Regions from separate parts of the Streptosporangium sp. NPDC049046 genome, predicted to be linked through region 1. Evidence: riboswitches for the same ligand, from Rfam matches in the RefSeq annotation. Region 1 holds a riboswitch; each other region holds the start of a gene.
What was found. Region 1 has a riboswitch for cobalamin ahead of cobN (cobaltochelatase subunit CobN). Riboswitches for the same ligand answer to the same signal wherever they lie in the genome.

Region 1 (3,202 bases):
CGGCCTGGACGTCGGCGAGGGATTTGGCGCAGCCGGGGCGGCCGGTGCAGGCCGTCACACCGATCCAGGGGGAGGCGGGGTCGACGACCAGCCCGGCGGCCTCCAGACGGGCGGCCGTGCCCGTGACCTCGGCGCGGTCCAGGCCGGGCAGGACCACACCGCGCCATGGCGTGAGCCGGATCTCCCCGCCCGAGGCGGCGTCGGCGAGCAGCAGTGCCTGCGCGGAGGTCAGCCGCCCCAGGGGGATCGCCACTCCGAGCGCCACCCGCGTGCCCTCGTTTCCTGGACCGTCCGTGTCCCTGTCTCCGTGGCCTGCGGCCTTTCCGGGACCTGTCTCTCCGGTGACGCCGGTTCGGTTCCCTCGCCGGTCCGTGCTCTCGATGACGCCGACCGGCCCGGAGGTCACGACGTGCGGTCTCACCGGCTCGAAGGGAGGTGTGTCGGGGAGTCCGAGAGCGGTTCGCACCCGGGTGGCGATCCGGGAGGGCCCGTCGGGAAGTTCGGCGATCCGCCAGGCGGTGACGTCCCGGGTGGCCAGTTCGTCGAGGAACGCCTCGGCGGCGGCGAGCAGGACGGTCACGGCTTCGTCGAGCGGTACGCGCAGGCCGGTGTCGGTTCCGGCGAGGAGCAGCGCGGCCTCGTCCGGCGCCGTGGGCAGGATCGTGGCGTCCGCGCCCAGGCCGGCCACGTCTCCCCGTCCGTCGTCGAGGGCGAACATGAACCGTCCCGGCAGGGCGGCGAGGGCCGGGCGAGCACACAGTCGTCGATCCAGTTCGCCGATCAGAGGGGTGATGTCGGCGATCCCACGGCCGTTCGTTTTCGTGCCGTTCGGAGCATCCCCGCCGTTCGGTCCGCTCGGCCTGCTTGGCTCGTTGATTCCGCTTGGTTCGGGGGGTCCGGTTGGTCTGTTCGGTCTGCCGAATTTGTTTGGTTCGGCCGATCCAGCCGGTCTGCCGGGTTCGTTTGGTTCGGCCGGTCCGTCCACTCCGGTCAGCGGGGAGGCGAGGATGTTGCGGATGCGCTCGTGTGTCGCCGAGGGCAGCAGGCCCGCTCTCGCCATCCGCGCGGCGAATCCGTTTTCCGGACCGCTTTCTGGATTCTCCGGCCCGAGACCGCGCACCTGGACGTTCGCCCGGGAGGTGAGCTCGATGACGCCGTTGCCGTACGCCGTGGCGGCGTCGGCGAGTTCGCGCAGCTGGTAGGGGGTGAGGCGACCTCCGGGTATGCGGACGCGGGCCAGGCCGCCGTCCGCGGCGGGGTGGACCTGGAGGGCCCCGGGGCACGCGTCGAGTCGCGATCGTCCGGAAAAGTCGGCAATGGACACTCAGAGGATGTTAATGCCAGTTTCTTGCAATGCCCCGGACTGCCGTAGTGTCATCGATGGCGACGGCAAGGGAGGAAGCCGGTGTGAATCCGGCGCGGTCCCGCCACTGTAACCGGGGAGCGAACCCCACCCGGGCCACTGTCCGACGAAGGACGGGAAGGCCGGGGTGAGCACCGATCCGGGAGCCAGGAGACTCCAGCCGTCGTGGCCGACGACGACCCGGGGCGAGGACCCCGAGGGAGGAAGCTCCGTGCGCTTTTCGCCGTTCCCCCGCCACACCGCGACATCGCCGTTCCCCCGCTACGACGCGGCATCGTGGTCTTCCCATCACGACGCGGCATCGCGGTCGCCGCATCACGGGGTGACACCGCCGTTCCCGCGTCACACCGCGACGTCGCCGCTCTCCCGCCGCATCGCGGCTCCCGCGGGCCGTACCGCCACTCCTCTGCCGGGGTGTGGCGCGTGATCCTGCTGCTCTCGACCTCCGACACCGACCTGCTGAGCGCCCGCGCGAGCGGCGCGGACTACCGGCTCGGCAACCCCGCCAGACTCACCGCCGCCGACCTCCCGCCGCTGCTGGAGGGCGCCGACCTGGTCGTGGTCCGCCTGCTCGGCGGGCGCCGCGCCTGGGAGGAAGGGCTGGACGCGCTGCTCGCCGGACCCCGGCCCGTCGTCGTCCTCGGCGGCGAGCAGGCGCCGGACGCCGAGCTGATGGAGCTGTCCACCGTGCCCGGCGGGGTCTGCGCCGAGGCGCACGCCTATCTCGCCCACGGCGGCCCGGCCAACCTGACCGAGCTGCATCACTTCCTGTCCGACACGCTGCTGCTCACCGGCCACGGGTTCGCCGCGCCCGAGCCCACCCCCACCTGGGGAACGCTCGCGCGCGAGACGCGCGGCCAGGACGGACCCGTCGTCGGGGTGCTCTACTACCGGGCCCACCACGTGGCGGGGAACACCGCCTTCGTCGAAGTGCTCTGCTCGGCGATCGAGGACGCGGGCGCGCGGGCGCTGCCGGTGTACTGCGCCTCGCTGCGCACCGCGGAACCCGGCCTGCTGGAGGTCCTGCGCACGGTGGACGCCCTGGTGGTGACCGTGCTCGCCGCGGGCGGCACCCGCCCGGCGACCGCGTCGGCGGGCGGGGACGACGAGGCATGGGACGTCGGCGCGCTCGCCGAGCTGGACGTGCCGATCCTGCAGGGGTTGTGCCTGACGAGCAGCCGGGCCTCCTGGGAGGAGAACGACGACGGCCTGTCCCCGCTGGACGCCGCCACCCAGGTCGCGATCCCCGAGTTCGACGGACGGATCATCACGGTGCCGTTCTCCTTCAAGGAGATCGACGAGGACGGGCTCACCGTCTACGTGGCCGACCCCGAGCGGGCCTCGCGGGTGGCGGGCATCGCGGTGCGCCACGCCGCGCTGCGGCACATCCCGCCCGCCGAGCGGCGGCTGGTGCTGATGCTGTCGGCCTATCCCACCAAGCACGCGCGCATCGGCAACGCCGTCGGCCTGGACACCCCGGCCAGCCTGGTAAGGCTGCTGGCCGCGCTCCGCGAGCGCGGTTACGACATCGGCGCCGAGGACGAGCTGCCCGGGGTGAGCGGGCAGGACGGCGACGCGCTCATTCACGCGCTGATCGCCGCGGGCGGGCAGGACCAGGACTGGCTCACCGAGGAACAGCTCGCGGGAAACCCGGTGCGCATCGCGGCGAGCCGGTACGCCGAGTGGTACGCCACCCTCCCCGCGGACCTGCGCGCCCGGATGGAGGAGCACTGGGGCCCGGCGCCCGGCGAGCTGTTCGTGGACCGCTCACGCGATCCCGAGGGCGAGATCGTGCTGGCCGCGCTGCGCTCCGGCAACGTGGTGGTCATGGTGCAGCCG
Region 2 (3,202 bases), on a different contig from region 1:
GTCGGCGCGCTTGATCGCGTCGCGGATCGGCGCCGTCCACAGGCCGCGGGCCTGGAGGTCGCGGACGAGATAGCGGTTGACCTGGAGGAACTCCCCCGAGAGGGTCTCGCGCTTGAAGACGTTGGAGACCTGCGGCTCGATGCACTCGTAGCAGCCGGCGATGGAGGCGATCGTGGCCGTCGGCGCGATCGCGATCATCAGCGAGTTGCGCAGGCCGGTCTCCGCGATCCGCCCCCTGAGCTCCGTCCACGCGGCCGACGTCGCGGCCCCGTAGTGGTCGGGGTGCAGCACCCCGGCGGCGGCCCTGGTCTCCTCGTACGAGGGATGGCGGCCACGCTCGACGGCCAGGTCCGAGGAGGTCCGGTAGGCGGCGAGCGCGATCTCCTCGGAGATCCGGGTGGACAGCTCCAGCGCGCGCGGCGAGTCGAACGGCAGCCGCAGCGCGAACAGCACGTCGGCCAGGCCCATCAGGCCGAGCCCGATCGGACGCCACCGCCGGTTGGCCGCCTCCGCCTCGGGAGTCGGGTAGAAACCCAGGTCGATGGTCCGGTCGAGGAACCGCACCGCGGTACGGACCGTCGCGCGCAGCCGCGCCCAGTCGATCCCGTCCTCGAGGTCCCCTGACAGGTGGGCGGCGAGGTTGATCGAGCCGAGGTTGCAGACGGCGGTCTCGGCGTCGCCGGTGACCTCCAGGATCTCGGTGCAGAGGTTCGACAGGTGGATGACGTTCTCGGGCCTCGCCGTCTGGTTGGAGGTACGGTTCGCCGCGTCCTTGAAGGTCATCCAGCCGTTGCCGGTCTGGGCGAGCGTGCGCATCATCCGCCCGTACAGGGTGCGGGCGGGGATCCGCCGGGTGAAGCGGCCCTCGGCCTCGGCGGCCCGGTAGGCGTCGTCGAACGCGGCGCCGTACAGGTCGGTGAGGTGCGGGACCTCCTTGGGGTCGAACAGCGACCAGAGGCCGTCGGCCTCGACCCGGCGCATGAACTCGTCGGGGATCCAGTTGGCCAGGTTCAGGTTGTGCGTGCGGCGGGCCTCCTCGCCGGTGTTGTCGCGCAGTTCCAGGAACTCCTCGACGTCGGCGTGCCAGGGCTCCAGGTAGACGCAGGCCGCGCCCTTGCGGCGGCCTCCCTGGTTCACCGCGGCGACGCTGGAGTCGAGCGTGCGCAGCCAGGGCACGATGCCGTTGGAGTGTCCGTTGGTGCCCCGGATCAGCGAGCCCCGCGAGCGGACCCTGGTCCAGGCGATCCCGATGCCCCCCGCGTACTTCGACAGCCGCGCGACCTGCCCGTAGCGCTCGTAGATGGACTCCAGTTCGTCGCGGGGCGAGTCGAGCAGGAAGCACGAGGAGAGCTGGGGCCTGCGCGAGCCCGAGTTGAACAGCGTGGGCGAACTGGGCAGGTAGGACAGGGTGGCCATGAGCGCGTACAGCTCGGCGGCCTCCTCGACGGTCTCGGCCAGGCCGCAGGCCACCCGCAGGAAGAAGTGCTGCGGGCGCTCCAGGACCTTGCGGGTCCTCGGGTGGCGCAGCAGGTAGCGGTCGTAGACGGTGCGCAGCCCGAAGTACTCGAACCTGGCGTCCGCCTCCGGATCGACCAGCGCGTCCAGGACCGCGGCGTGGGCGGACACGAACCTCGCGAGCCCGTCGGCGACCAGCCCCGCCTCGTGGGTCGCGGCGACGGACTCGGAGAAGGCGCGGACGCCGTGCTCGGCGGCCTCGTCGGCGATCAGCTCGGCCAGCATCGCGGCGGCGACCCTGGAGTTCTCGGGATCGGTGATCACCCGGGCGGCGGCCTCGTCGATGGCCAGCCTGCGGGCGTCCGTGGCGCTCCCGATGCTCCCGGCGCCGTCGTCGCCCGTCGCGGCCACCGCGGCGCTCCGCGCGTTCCCGGTGTTTCCCGTGCCGCCATGGCCCGTCGCGGTCACCACCGCGCCTTCGACGCCGCTGTCGCCCGTCGCGGTCGCCGCCGTGCTCCCCGTCGCGGTCTCCGCCAATGCCTGTGTCACCTGGTGCCCCTCGCTCGATCGGACTCGCCACAGGCTCCGCCGGATGGCACGCGTCCGCGAGCGATCCCGGGCACGCCGGATCGCCTCGTTCCGCGGGCCCTCCCACGAGGCCCTGGACATTCACGTCACCGGCAGGTCTTCGGACTCACGGGCGCAACGCGCATGCCTACCGGCCGTCGCTTCCCAGGTATGGATCACCCAGTGCTCAATGACGGCTTTCGTTCCCGTTCACCGCTGCGGGGCAGTCCCGGAATCTCACCGGGTTCCCTCTTGCCTCGCCCCCTGCGGGGCGAACCAGCAACGAGCAGGATCCTACATCTAGGGGCGCCTGACGCAACTACCCCAACAGGTTGTGTCGGAGGACTTCAGTAGCCCGAGCTCGTGAAGCACACCGCGGGCGCGGGCCGTCTCGGTGGCGAGCCACTGGCGAAAGTCGTCGCCGCTGAGATAGACCCGGCTCCAGCCGTGGGCCGCGCACAGGGAGCGCCAGCGTGGCGCGGCGTCGAGCCTGTCGCACAGGGCGATCGCGGCGTCCCTGTCCTCCGGGCTCATGTCCTTGGGCCCCAGCAGGCCGCACCAGTCGCTGTACTCCAGCCGGACGTCGACCTCTCTGAGCGTCGGCGCGTCGATCCCGTCGATCCGGTCGCCGGAGGAGACCGCCAGGGGCCGCATACGGCCCGCGGCGATCTCGGAGCGCAGGGCACGCGCCGATCCCAGCAGGGCCGCCACCTGGCCCACCTGGAGCGCCTCCACGGCGTCCTCGGGGGTGAGGTATCCGGCATACTCCAGCAGCCGGGTGTCCACCCCGAGGCACTTGCCGATCATGCCGTAGAGCACGTGCTCGGAGCCCCCTTCCGACCGGCCGCCGACCGCGAGCCCCGCCGGGTTCCGGCGCAACCCCGCGGCGAAGTCCTCGAAGGTCAGCAGGCGGGAGTCGGCGGGGACGACCAGGACCGCCCAGTCGCCGACCAGGCGGGCGATGGGAGTGGCGGCGTTCACCACGGCGACGGTGTTGGCGATCTCCGCGGCCGCCACCATCGGCATCGCGGTGACGAGCAGCCTGCCCTCTCGCGCGAAGGGGCCACCGAAGGCACCGAAGGCACCGAACGCGTCGCGAGGGGCGGAGCCCAGGGCGCCACCCCGCTCGACGGCCATCGCGGTACGCGCCAGTCCCGCCTGGACCGCGACGGTCGCCAGC
Region 3 (3,202 bases), on a different contig from region 1:
TCCGTTCGACGGCGGAGACCTTGGCATCCTTGGCGGGAGAGCTGCTCTTGAGACGGTCGTGGGCGAGCGCGGCGGGTGCGCCGAGCAGGACGAATATGGCGCAACACAGGGCGGTGACAACGGTCGTGCGGACGGATCGTGGCAGGGACGCCATCGTGGACTCCAGAAGGGACCTCCGGCCGTGCCCTTGGCACAGACCGGCGAAACGGAAGGAACGCCTCCAGCGAAAAAGGAGGGCGTCTGGTCACGGGGGCACGCCGCCCTCCGGACCCTTCCTCCAGGTCCTTCAGCCGGCGTGTCGCGGCGCGGGTGGGCCGCGCCGCCGCAGCACCGGCAGGATTTCCCAGCCGCCGTACGGCCGGACATCGGCGGCCGGAACGGCCCGCCACACCGGCGACGCCACCTCGGCGGGGACGGCGAACAACAGCCGGATCAGCGGCCTCGGCCCGCCGTACAGGCGGATCATCAGCCACAGGGCGCTCTCGCCTCTGTGCAGCCACCAGCCGGTGCCCAACGCCACCGCGAGATGGATCATCGTCATGCCCAGGCCGGAATGGCCGTGCTCGGCGGAGGACATCGCCTGCGGCGCGGGCGCGGCGCGATTGAACAGCTCATGCAGCAGGATCTGCGCGCCGATGGTCGCGCCGAGCACGACCTCCACACCGCGCTCGCGCCCGTTGAGCGCGTACGCCACGCAGAAGGCGATCAGTGCGCCCAGAACGGCCACGTGCGGCGGGATCAGGCCGCCCCCGGCCAGCGCGTGGCCGCCCGCGGAGACCACAAGGCACATCGTCGCGAAGACGACGGCTCGTGGCACGCGCAGCGCCGACACCGTAGGGGTCACAAAGGACATCCTGTCAGCCGGGTGGCTCGCCGAGAAGACCGGGACAGCGGATCATGCCTCAGGCCGTCGCGGCCGGGTGCGTGAATCTCATACCCGGACATACGTGGGAACGGCTCCCGCCGTTCACCCGAAACGCGGGACGGTCATGCGAAGAGCGCCTCGTTTCCCATGGCGGCCGTGCGTGCGGTCCCGGACGCCGTTGCAACGATCACTGAACGAACCGGTCGGGGGCTTGTCGTTAATGGTGGTTGTGCGAACATGGTCGGCGTAGGCGACGGCGGAACGAGGAAGCCGGTGTGAATCCGGTGCGGTCCCGCCACTGTGATCGGCGAGTGAATCCCGAACAGGCCACTGCCCGCGTGCGGGTGGGAAGGCCGGGAGGAGCATCGACCCGAGAGCCAGGAGACTCACGCTGTCGCCTCCTCACGAAATGGGGCGGATCTCCCCAAGAGAGGACGGTGGCCGTCATGCGGTTCTCCCGCTATAGGGCCCTTCAGCCTGCCCGTCGTGCAGGACTCTCCTGGTGATCCGGCCTCTCGCCCGTCGCGGCAGCCGTCGAGGAACGGTGGCCGCGGCCAGTTTCCAGGAGACCACCTATGGGCATCCCCCGCCCGATCACCGGCGTGCTGCTCGCCATCCTGCTCACCGCCACCGCCTGCGGCGCCCCCGCGCCGCAGGGCTCACCGAGCGCTTCGGCGGCACCGCCTTCGGCCGAGGGCCGTTGCGTCACGAGCTTCGACGCCGCTGAGGACTACTTCCCGGTCAAGCAGAAGGTGGAGCACGCGACGAACTTCACGCTGACCTACGCCAAGAACTATCAGGTCCTCACCGTCAAGCAGCCCGCCCCCGGCGCCAAACCGGAGACCTACGTGCTGGTGCGGTGCGGCACCCCTGCTCCCGCGCTCACCGGCGAACTGGCCGCGGCGGTCACCGTCGAGACCCCGATCGAGCGGCTGTTCTCCGCTTCGACCACCCACCTGCCGTTCATCACCGACCTGGGCGTGCTGGAGCGGCTCACCGGTGTTTCGTCGGCCGGGTACATCGCCTCCCCCCAGGTACTGGCCCAGGTGAAGGCCGGGAAGATCACCGAGTACGCCAAAGGTCAGGAAGTCGACACCGAGAAGGTGATCGCCGCCAAGCCGGACGTGCTGATGAGCGGCGGCACCGAGGACAAGGCCTACGGCCCGTTGCGCCAGGCCGGGATCACGGTGGTGGCCAACGCGGAATGGCTGGAGTCCACCGCGCTGGGCCGCGCCGAGTGGATCAAGGTGATGGCCGCGCTGACCGGTACCGAGGCCAAGGCCGGTGAGGTGTTCGGCAAGGTCGAGACCGACTACACCGCCCTGGCCGCCAAGGCCAAGGCCGCCGCACCGGTCACCGTGCTGCCGGGCCAGATGTACGAGGGGCAGTGGTCGGTGCCCAACGGCGGCAGCTACGTCGCGGGGCTGATCAAGGACGCGGGCGGCACCTACCCGTGGGCGGACACGCCGGGCCCCGGCAGCACCACCCTGGACCTGGAGGCTGTGCTGTCCAAGGCCAAGGACGCCGAGGTGTGGCTGGCCGCCGTGAACGAGTGGAAGAGCCTGGCCGATGTGGAGAAGGCCGACCCGCGCTACGCCAAGTTCGGCGCGTTCGAGTCCGGAAGCCTCTGGTCGGCGAACAGGACGCTCGGCCCCGGGGGCGGCAACGACTTCTACGAGCGCGGCGTCGGCCACCCGGACCTGATCCTGGCCGACCTGGTAGCGATCTTGCATCCCGACCTCGCGCCGGGGCACGCCTTCACCTTCTACCAGCAGCTGGCCAAGTGACGGCTCTGGCCCTCGCGGGTGTTCCGGCGGCGGCCCGGCGCCGCCGGAGCGTCGTTCTGGCCGTCATCGGGGTCGCGGTGCCGCTGGCGTTCGCGCTGGCGGTCCTGCTCGGCTCGACCTCGATCCCGCTGAACCAGGCACTGCTCGCCTTGGTGCGTGACACCGGCGCGGACCCGGGGGTTCAGGAGATCATCTGGACGGTACGGTTGCCGCGCGCCATCACCGCGGCCCTGGCCGGAGCGGCCCTGTCGGTCTCGGGAGTACAGCTGCAGACTCTGTTTCGCAACCCGCTGGCCGAGCCGTACATCCTGGGGGTGAGCTCGGGGGCGAGCCTGGGCGTGGCGCTGGTGATCATCGGGTGGGGCGGCGCGGCCGGCGCGTTCACCGCGGGCATCGCGGGCCTGGGCCGCGCGGGCGTGGTGGTGGCCGCCTCGGCAGGTGCGGCCACGGTGCTGGGGCTGGTGCTGGTGCTGTCGCGGCGGGTCAGGTCGGTGGTGACGTTGCTGATCATCGGCGTGATGGTGGGGTCGGCCGCCACCTCGCTCATCAC
Region 4 (3,202 bases), on a different contig from region 1:
TCGATCCGTCCCGCCCTGTGATCGGCGCGGGCTTTGCGGATCTCCGCGGTCTGCGGGAACGAGCCGATCGTCGTCGTGGCCAGCTCGGGCAATCCCAGCTTGGCCCGCTGCGCCGCGAACCGGACCGCTCGATCGGCTCGCCGCACGTCACCAAGAGCCTCCAACCGGGCCCGGACGTCGGGATCGGCCGGTACGGCGGGGGGTTTCACGGCCGACGGGTTCTCGGAACGTAGATCGGCGGCGAGACCGACCAGCTCGGCGACCTTCTGCCGGGCGAACGCCAGCCGCGCCCGGACCGCCGGGTCCAGTGCCGTCTCGCTGTCGAGGTCGACCGGAACGTGCAGCAGTGAACAGGAACTGCTCAGCTCCACCGTGTCGGCCAACCCGAGCAGCACCGCGTACGTCGACTTCACCCGCGCGGGGTCGGTGCGCCACACGTTCCTGCCATCGACCACGCCGGCGACCAAGGTCTTGCGGGCCAGCCCGCCGACCGAGGCCACCGCCTCCAGGTTGCCGGGTCCGGCGACGAAGTCGAGCCCGATCGCCTCGACCTCGGTGGAGGCGACCATCCGTAGCGCCTGCGCGCCGACGGCGCCGAAGTACGTGGCGAGCAGAATCTTCGGACGGCTGGGCAGGCCGCCAAGCCGCCGGTAGGCCCGCCCGAGCGCTTCGATCTCCCGGGCCCCGAGGTCGCGGGCCAGGACAGGCTCGTCGAACTGCACCCATTGCGCGCCCGCGCCCGCCAGCCGTTCCAGCAACTCGGCGTAGGTCTCCACCAGGGAGTCCAGCAGGTCGAGCGGGGTGAATCCCTCAGGTGAGTTCGGCGCGGCCTTGGCCAGCAGAAGATAGGTGAGCGGGCCGACGAGCACGGGCCGCGTCTCGATGCCGAGCTTCCTGGCCTCTAGATACTCGGCCACGGGCTTGGCGGCCGAGCCTCCGGCGAGCTGGAACCGGGTGTCCAACGCCATCTCGGGGACGATGTAGTGGTAGTTGGTGTCAAACCATTTGGTCATCTCCAGGGGCGGAAGCTCGGCGGTGCCTCGCGCCATCGCGAAGTACCGGTCGAGCCCGGTGAGGTCGCGGTAACGCGCGGGCACGGCGTCGATCATGACCGTGGTGTCGAGCACCTGGTCGTAGAACGAGAACGTGTTCGACGGGATCGCATCAAGGCCCGCGTCACGCAGCTCGGTCCAGACCGAGCCGCGCAGCGACGCGGCGGCCGCCTCCAGCTCGTCGGCGCCGATCGTGCCGGCCCAGAAATCCTCGGTGGCGAATTTGAGCTCCCGATGCGCGCCGATGCGCGGGTAGCCCAAAACGGTCGTCCTCATGGCAACTTCCCTCGTCTCGCCAGTATGCGGCCAGGCAGGAGAGAGAAACGCAACGCGGAGCAGGACCCCGGCGAGCGCGTCCCAGGCCCTCCCACGAGGCCGCGGACCACCGCGCGCCGAGCGGCACGCGGGCGGAGGCAGGTCTTCGGACTCGCGGGCACCATGCCTGAGGCATGACCTACTGGCCGTCGCTTCCCAGGCACGCGCCCAGTGCTTGTGACGGCGGTCGTTCCTGCTTACCGCTGCGGGGCAGTCCCGGATTCACACCGGGTTCCCTCTTACGACGCTCGCCCCCCGAAGGAGACGGGCGAACCATCCACACCGGAGAGCTTAACGGCCCGGCCACCGTTCGGGCCCAGTCGTGTGCGCGTCGGTGGCTCACTACGGGCGAACGGCGACCGACTCGGCGGAGAGCGTGACCTCGATGGTGATGTGCGGATTGTCCACTTGCGGGAGCTGAAGCCCACGTTTGAACTCCTCCGCATCGTCCGGCATCACCTTCGGCTGAACTGTGACCTTGACGTGGCCGGTCTCGTCATCTGGGTGCGTCGTCATCGTGGCCACCTCAGGACGGGATTGGAGCCAGGACACGACCGTGTCCTGGGCCTGCCGAAGCTCCGCGGCCGAGAATCCCTTGCCGCCGATCAGGGTGACCTCCACGGGGAGGGTCCTGGCCAACTCGATCGCGCGAGTCGGAATGGGCCCCTTGAAGCCGACGCGCAGCCCTCGCTGGTCGTCGACGTACCTGACGCCGGAGATCTCGTCGGGAAACTCCGTATTAAGTTTGTCGATCACCTGACTGTTGGACGACTGCGAACCGAAGCGGTCGATGGCCTCCTCGTAGGAGATGCCCTCCGATCTGGCGATGGTCCCAAGGTCGACCAACTCGGCGTAGGGAATGCCGTCGATCGTCACGCCCGGGTCGGTCACCGCGGGGTCGTAACCCTCGAAGTCCGTCGGCTTGGGCGACGAGGTAGCAGCCATCCGGGTCGCGTACCGCTTGACAACCTCCTCCAAAGGCCGACCCGACGACGCCGCCTCTCGCTTGAGCCGCTCCAGGGTGGGCCGATGCGCTTTGGGCTGATCGGCCCGCGGCAACACGATCGTCTCGCTTCCGGCCACAGTGAGTGCCGGACCGGCACCGGACTGGCCGCAGGCGCACAACGACGCAAGCATCGCAATGGTCAAAAGCAATTTCTTCACACCTAAGGGACGCTCCGCCGCCCTGAAGGGTTCATCCAGGCGCTCCCGGTACGGCGAAGTCCGTTCGTCAAATAACTTGGGTCTCCTGGCGCACTCCGGAAGGCACGGTCCGGCGCCGTTACGCGGGCGGAGGACGGTTGTGACCGGGCTCTCGCCGTTGCGGAGCCGGCCTGGTGCCGATGCCGGTCCGTGTCCTGGTCGCCCCGGTTGCCTGCCGAAGTGAAGCGCGGCCGGTTGCCCGTACTCCGTTGTTATAGGTGGCCGTTCACTCAGTCCGTCATCTCGCGGGCGAAGTGTGGTTCCGCCGCTTCCAGTCGCGGTACCGAGATGCCCAACCGTCGTGCTTCGGCCAGGGTGTCCCGGCAGACCTCACGTGGCTCCTCGGCGTCGGGATCGGAGTGCGCCGCGAAATTCACGCGCGCGAGCGCGACATGAGCGGTCAGCCAGGCGAGCACGGGGGCCGTCAGCCAGGTGGGCGCACGCAACGACAGCACACCGCGGTGACGTCGCAGGTCGACACCGCGCGCCTGGAGGAGCGGCAGAAGCTCGCGGATGGCCAGCAGCGCCTCGCGCAGGTCGTCCGTCGCCCCTATCAGCTTGGACAACGAGCCCAGTCTCAGGCTTTGGGAGTGCAGGCCCGCGTCGAACACGAAATGGATCCACAACCAGCC

Region 2: it holds a riboswitch for cobalamin, as region 1 does, so the genes downstream of both, AB0B96_RS07885 (ribonucleoside-diphosphate reductase subunit alpha) here and cobN (cobaltochelatase subunit CobN) in region 1, are expected to answer to the same signal.
Region 3: it holds a riboswitch for cobalamin, as region 1 does, so the genes downstream of both, AB0B96_RS31995 (ABC transporter substrate-binding protein) here and cobN (cobaltochelatase subunit CobN) in region 1, are expected to answer to the same signal.
Region 4: it holds a riboswitch for cobalamin, as region 1 does, so the genes downstream of both, metE (5-methyltetrahydropteroyltriglutamate--homocysteine S-methyltransferase) here and cobN (cobaltochelatase subunit CobN) in region 1, are expected to answer to the same signal.

The regions. Positions count from the first base shown of each region.
Region 1 is NZ_JBEZEZ010000014.1:144,480-147,681, reverse strand. Features, by position in the region: gene AB0B96_RS21375 (precorrin-3B synthase) at 1-1,324, opposite strand, end outside; cobalamin riboswitch at 1,346-1,541, shown strand; gene cobN (cobaltochelatase subunit CobN) at 1,778-3,202, shown strand, end outside.
Region 2 is NZ_JBEZEZ010000004.1:332,584-335,785, forward strand. Features, by position in the region: gene AB0B96_RS07885 (ribonucleoside-diphosphate reductase subunit alpha) at 1-2,004, opposite strand, end outside; cobalamin riboswitch at 2,117-2,318, opposite strand; gene AB0B96_RS07890 (tripartite tricarboxylate transporter substrate-binding protein) at 2,323-3,202, opposite strand, start outside.
Region 3 is NZ_JBEZEZ010000028.1:92,231-95,432, reverse strand. Features, by position in the region: gene AB0B96_RS32005 (copper resistance protein CopC) at 1-154, opposite strand, end outside; gene AB0B96_RS32000 (hypothetical protein) at 287-844, opposite strand; cobalamin riboswitch at 1,093-1,274, shown strand; gene AB0B96_RS31995 (ABC transporter substrate-binding protein) at 1,441-2,652, shown strand; gene AB0B96_RS31990 (iron ABC transporter permease) at 2,649-3,202, shown strand, end outside.
Region 4 is NZ_JBEZEZ010000039.1:220-3,421, reverse strand. Features, by position in the region: gene metE (5-methyltetrahydropteroyltriglutamate--homocysteine S-methyltransferase) at 1-1,328, opposite strand, end outside; cobalamin riboswitch at 1,447-1,660, opposite strand; gene AB0B96_RS36040 (hypothetical protein) at 1,710-2,312, opposite strand; partial or broken gene AB0B96_RS36035 (ketopantoate reductase) at 2,801-3,202, opposite strand, start outside.